Regions from separate parts of the Clostridium sp. Marseille-QA1073 genome, predicted to be linked through region 2. Evidence: riboswitches for the same ligand, from Rfam matches in the RefSeq annotation. Region 2 holds a riboswitch; the other holds the start of a gene.
What was found. Region 2 has a riboswitch for lysine ahead of ACY1IQ_RS02845 (APC family permease). Riboswitches for the same ligand answer to the same signal wherever they lie in the genome.
Positions count from the first base shown of each region.

Region 1: it holds a riboswitch for lysine, as region 2 does, so the genes downstream of both, kal (3-aminobutyryl-CoA ammonia lyase) here and ACY1IQ_RS02845 (APC family permease) in region 2, are expected to answer to the same signal.

Region 1 covers NZ_JBSVQM010000013.1:47,893-51,330, forward strand. Annotated here, with positions in the region: gene kce (3-keto-5-aminohexanoate cleavage enzyme) at 89-916, opposite strand; gene kal (3-aminobutyryl-CoA ammonia lyase) at 1,017-1,397, opposite strand; lysine riboswitch at 1,513-1,691, opposite strand; gene ACY1IQ_RS12715 (hypothetical protein) at 2,539-3,057, opposite strand; gene ACY1IQ_RS12720 (cell wall-binding repeat-containing protein) at 3,235-3,438, opposite strand, start outside.
Region 2 covers NZ_JBSVQM010000002.1:214,812-218,249, forward strand. Annotated here, with positions in the region: gene ACY1IQ_RS02835 (flavodoxin family protein) at 1-329, opposite strand, end outside; gene ACY1IQ_RS02840 (ArsR/SmtB family transcription factor) at 430-756, opposite strand; lysine riboswitch at 929-1,111, shown strand; gene ACY1IQ_RS02845 (APC family permease) at 1,338-2,666, shown strand; gene ACY1IQ_RS02850 (amidohydrolase) at 2,671-3,438, shown strand, end outside.

The DNA.
Region 1 (3,438 bases), on a different contig from region 2:
TCTCTTAATTATTGATGATAAAATTACAATAATTAAAGATTCAACATTACTTTAAAACGATAACATTTATGTTAATTTTAATGTCAAACTATTTAAGTGGTTTAAGTCCTAGTATTTCTCTTGCTTCAGCTGGAGTAGCTACTTCTCTTCCAAGTTCTTTAGCAATTCTTACAACTTTCTCAACTAGTTCTGCATTAGACTCAGCCATAACACCTTTTGATACGTAAACATTATCTTCAAAACCTACTCTAACATGTCCACCATCTAATATCGCCATTGTAGCTAATGGGAATTCATTTCTTCCTATCCCTGCAACTACATAAGTACTTCCAGCTGGAATACTTTCTTTCATGAATACAAAATCTCTCATTTCAGCACTTATGCCACCGTTTACACCCATAACAAAATTAAAATGCATTGGTGCTTTTATGTATCCTTTTTTGTGTAGTCTTATAGCCATATCTATCATTCCCTTATCGAAAACTTCGATTTCTGGCTTAACATCTAGCTCTATCATTTTTTGTCCAAACTCTTTTATTGTGTTTTCAGTATTAACAAATATTTCGTCTCCACCAAAGTTACAAGTTCCGCAATCTAATGTTGCCATTTCTGGACGCAAATCTACTGGTTGAAGTCTTTCTTCATTAGTCATTCCTACTGCTCCACCAGTTGAAGGTTGAATTATAGCATCTGGACATCTTCTTCTAATTTCTTCGATACAAGCTCTGAATCTTTCTTTATCTTGAGTTGGAGTTCCATCATCTTCTCTTACATGTAAGTGAATTATACTAGCTCCAGCTTTGTAAGCCTTTTCAGCTTCAATTCCAATTTCTTCAACAGTGTAAGGAACATTCTTGTTGTGTTCTTTTGTCACTTCAGCACCACATATTGCTGCAGCAATAATTAATTTTTCCATTTTCTTTTCCTCCCACATTGGATAATATTGTTATTTTTTTAACAAATCTTTTGCAATATTCCCTGCATTTTTTTAATTACAAAGAATTTTTAGTCTTTTACTATTTTCTTTTTTTATCTTTTGGAACAACACAGATTCCTGTTGCTCTACAAACAACTATTGGTTCTTCTAATACATCACAAGCTGAATCATTTATATCTGGTCTTGGAGCTATAACTTTTCTAGCTTCAAAAGTCATTTTTCTTGAAGTATTTCCTACGTGTACTATTTCTCCAACTGCTTCTATATAGTCTCCTGCATAAACTGGTGCCATGAATTCGATGTTTTCATAAGCTTTAAAAAGTCCTTCGTCTCCATCGTTCAATATTAGTAATTCTGTTGCTACGTCACCAAATAATTGTAACATTCTAGCTCCATCAACTAAGTTTCCACCATAATGTGCGTCATGTGCACTCATTCTTAATCTTATTACTGATTTCATTTTTAGTACCCCCTGTTAATTTTTTTAAAAATAAAAGGTACTGAAACTTTCAGTACCTTAAACAATCCTAATTATATAATGGACTATAGATGTAACGAAAATTTCTCATCCTCATCACATAAATAGCTCATCATAATATCTTATGACAGTGATAGAAAATTTGCTTCCTATCCCCAAGTAATATACTTAAGAACAAGTATACCCTTTCGGCGTGTAAATCCTTCGCATATATCATCGGAAGTTCCTTTCCTTAGCATATATATACTACCATTCACTCGCTCCTCTATTTACGAACAATATTTAATTTTTAATAATTTGTGAACATATTATGTCCACCCTATGTATTATATTATATTATTTATAATTTAAAAAATCAATCATATTTTCTGAAAATTTTATTTTACTTTAACATTTAATAAATTATTCATAAATTTCTCTTATATTCTCGACAATATAAATTGAATTTTTACAGCATATTCGACATGTTGTAGTTTATTATAGTTTTTTGTAAAATTTTAATTTACATAAATATTTCCAAATAATATTTTTATAATTCGCACCTTTAATATTATATTCATATATTCTTCTAAATACAACTAAATCATTTAACTTTTAACAAATATTTTTTTTCGACAAAATATGATCTTTATGAAATAATAGTTAATCAATTGAAATTTTAAAACAACTCACAACTTAAAATAATGCAAAATTCACAATTATGCTTAAAATTAATCCTTACAAGTTAATTTCTTAGACTTTTTTATTTACAGTAGAATTACTAGTTTTTATATGAAGTTATTAAATGACTTCAAAGACAATCAACTAATTTTTAATTTTTAGTTTATAATAAAAATATTCTCAATTGTGAATGAAAAAAGTAGTAAGCGCTTCATTAGTTTTTTTTTAAATAATCTATCTCCATATCTTTAATCAATTGAGAATTGATGATGAACAATTGACAATGCGGAGGAAATTAGTTTTAACAAACTAATTTCTTAAAATAGGTTCTTAATAAAAGTGATTATGTCACTTTAAAAATAAATCAATTAAAAACTTCTCTTATAAGGGAAAATTATCTATAAATTCTTCATTCTTAATTATTAAATCTCAATTAAATAAAGACGTGACTTTGTCACGTCTTCTATATGTCCCATTCTAATTTTTCCCACATTAGTACATTATCAGGATATTGTTTTCTTACAGAATTAAGAAAAATTTCAAAATTTCTTTTAGTCCATCTGCATTTTATACTTGAACATCTATCTAGATATTCTTTAAAGAAGTCTTTTAATGTATTTTCTAAAGTAATTGTCTTTTGTATTGTATTATCATTATCTACTAGTAATATTAAAAGTTTCTTTTGCTTTGTTAAGTTAATCATAATTTTTAGTGAGTATGCATCATTATAATTAAACCAAACTGAATAATAACCATCTTTATATTTTCCTCTAATTTTAATTAAAAGATATAGAGATTTAACTTTATTATTACTTACAAAGGCGCCCCTAAACGCTATAGTCGAGTACTCGCTATACCCTTCAATATTAGAAATACAATCCTTTATAACTATTAAAGTAAATCCTTTTACTAATTTTCTATCTTCTATTAAAGATACAGAATCTTTAGGTAATGTTTTAATGGTTTCAAATAACTTAATCATATTACTATTTATAAGCAAATTAACTTAATACATCGATAAATAATTATAGAGTTCCAGAGTATATTTTCTATAAAAACAACTTAACTCCTTACAAATTAAGGATGAAAAAAGAATTTTTGTTGTGGAAATTAAAATCATGTATAAGTTAAACTTCCATTGTGGAACCCTATAACTACACTATCTTATATCTATAACTTTAAAAACTTCTTTTACAGTTACTGTCAATTTAACTTGCTTATTTTCTCCTTCAACTATTCCGGTAAAATTATAGTTTCCAAGAGTATTTGAGTTTATATCGGTATTATCCCAATTTACTTTAAAATCTTTTGTTGTCCCATCACTCATGATTCCTTGTACCGTAGTAGTGAACGTATATTTATC
Region 2 (3,438 bases):
TTATGATCTACTGCATATAACCGGTCTAAAAAAGTTTTTAACTGTCCACTCATATTAAAAACATAGACAGGAGTGGCAAGAACCAAAACATCTGCTTTTTCCACATCTTTATAAATATCCTGCATATCATCCTTTAATACACATTGACTTTGACTACTTTTTTGACAGGTGTTGCAGCCTGTACAGCATTGTATATTTTTTGACTGGAGATAAATTGTTTCTATTTGGGCTGATGATGTTAAATCCTCTACACCTTTTAAATACTCTCTTAATAAAATAGCTGTGTTTCCCTGCTTTCGGGGACTTGCTAAAACAGATAGTATATTCATATTTATTACTTCCTTTCAGTTAATCCAGTGAATAAATACTTTTATGCGCACACATGCACATTATAACGTTTTTAAAAAGGCATATCTGCCTTTTTAAATTTTATTGCTGTATTAATTTTTTTAAATTGGTTGCTGTTAATTCGAATTTTTCAAGAATATATCTATCGTTCAATTCATAAAAAACACTTCTATTCTCTTTTGTTTTATTGACTATCCCATATCTATGCATTAACTCTAAATGTCTTGAAATAACTGAACGGTCCTGTGTAAAATTTTCAGAAATATCTTTGATATTCTTAGTGCCGTTAACAGCAAGATATTTCATAATATCACATCGTACTGGGTCAAACAAAGTCTTAAAAAATTCAAAATCAATATTTTCTTCTATTTCTTTGGCACAGTCTAAAATTAAATCATTTTCATTCATATCTATCACCTAATTAAGATTATATATGCACATTCATGCATATGTCAATAATAATTTATAAATATTATTATGAACCGTCCCTTAAATATATATAATTATATAAAGTTGACAAGACGTAAATATCATGTTATGATATCAAAAATTAAAATTTCATAAAAATCCTCATCCTTAAGGGTGGGGTAGAGGCGCGATTGCTAATATTAACTATATCGAGGTCGGAAACCTATGACATATAGTGAAAGGAGCCGTCGCCGAAGTTTCAGATACCAAAATCTGATGCTGGGTCTGTATTTAATAGGTACAGGACTGTCATCATCGTATTTGCTCGATACTTTGATGTTGCGCTATCTCACATTGAGCCAGAAAGGAGAGGAATGTCTTTAGCTTTGCTATACGCATATAAGCACCTGACAGACCTGTTAGGTGTTTTTATTTTTACTATTAATTTTAATTTTTTACAATATTGTAAATTTAATGAACGGGCATTGTGATTAATTGCTTAAAAAGGAGGATGAATATATGACTAATAATTCAAATGATTTAACTCAAGTAAAGGATTCAGGTTTTAAAAAGAAATTAGTCTGTTTGGTGGGGTCAGTATTTTAGGAGGTATAATGGTAGGATCAGGTATTTTTTATCTAGGCTCATATGTATTAATGAGAACTGGAATGAGTCCTGGCTTGGCTTTATTAAGCTGGATTTTGGGAGGCTTAGTTTCTCTATTAGGTGGTATTTGTTATGCTGAGCTAGGTGCTTCAGATCCCCGTGCTGGTGGACTAACTGTATATTTAAGTGAGGCCTATTCACCTATGGTTGGTTTTTTAGGTGGTTTTAATAGTTGGTTAATCGGTGGTCCTGGCTCTATTGCTGCTATAGCAATTGCACTACCAAGTGCTTTAACCATTATTATGCCTCTTGAAGAATGGACGATTAAAATTATTGCTATCTTTTTAATCATAGCATTGACCATTGTCAATTATTTTGGTGTTAAATTTGGTTCTAGACTACAAAGTCTATCTATGATTGCAAAATTAATTCCTATTGGAATCATAATGATCTTAGGACTTTTATTTGGAAAAGTATCACCTGATTTAAACCTAGTTCCCAAGACAGCAGATGCAAGCTTTGGCTCAATTATTAGTATGGTAGCCTTTGCTGTAGTAGCAAGCTTGTGGGCATACGAAGGCTGGACTAATTTAAATACCGTAGCTGAAGAAGTAAAAAATCCTAAGAAAAATTTACCCCTTGCTATCATTATTTCTATCCTTTCCATAACAGCACTGTATACATTATTTAATTATTCTATATATAAGGTTATACCTATTGATGAAATTGAAAGTTTAATATCTAATAATCAATATTATTTAGGAACTTATGCAGCAGAAAAATTGCTAGGAAACACTGGTAGTATTTTAGTTGTAATAGGAATGGTAGTTGCTATGTTTGGAGCTTTAAATGGTTGTATACTAGCCTTCCCAAGAATGTATTATGCAATGAGTGAACAAGGTCATTTCTTTGAAAGTTTTAGAAAATTGCATCCGGTGCATAAAGTTCCTTATGCTCCTTTAATAGTACAATGTGTAATATCTGTGATACTCGTATTACTTAGAAACTTAAATCAATTAACTTCTTTAGTTGTATTCTCAGGAATGATGTTTAATACTTTAGGTGTATACGCAGTTATGATTTACAGGAAAAAACGTCCTAATGTAGAAAGACCTTATAAAGTGATTGGCTATCCTATTACAGTAATCTTAACAACTTTTATCTTTGTAGGGTTAATGGTAAATACCTTTATTGAAGATCCTCAAACCTCAATTATTGGTTTAGTCGTGCCAGCTATTGGTACATTATTCTACTTCTATTTTGATAGAAAAAATAAAACTGCACAAGAAAATATAAGGGGATGATATTTTGAAAACAATTTTAAAAAACTGCAAAATTTATGTTGAAAAAAATAATTTTCAGGAGGCAATCTTTATTGATAATGGTGTTATTCAGCAGGTTGGTACCAATGAGGAAATCTTAAAAAATATTGCTGATAATATAATAGACCTTCAGGGAAAAACTGTTTTGCCAGGTTTTAACGACAGCCATCTTCATATGTCACATATAGGAGATGCTATGAGTTCCTGTAATTTAACATCCGCTAAATCAATTGATGAAATTATTCAGTTGGGTAAAAAATTTATAGAAGAAAATAAAGATATAACAGTTTTAAGTGGTAGAGGGTGGAATCAAGATTACTTCACTTCTGGTGAAAAGCGTCTATTAAATCGCTTTGATTTAGATAAAATTTCTACAGAAATTCCAATTGTCTTTGATAGAGTATGTGGACATGTTTCAGTAGGAAATACTAAAACTTTAGAAGTACTAGGTGTAGATGAAAATACTATTGTAGATGGTGGTGTAATTGAAGTTGGAAACGACGGAAAGCCAAACGGTATATTCAATGAAAATGCTGTCCGTGTTATTCAATCAGTTATTCCCAAAAAAGATGATAAAGAGAAAGAAAACGAATTTATAAAAGCTGCAAATTATGCTTTAAGTGTTGGAATAACCTCTGTTCAGTCATGTGATATCATTGGCAATGATTTTAAAAGAATGTTCAATATAATTCATAATATTTATGATAATAAAAAATTAAAATTAAGATATAGTCACCAATACAATTTTCAAAAT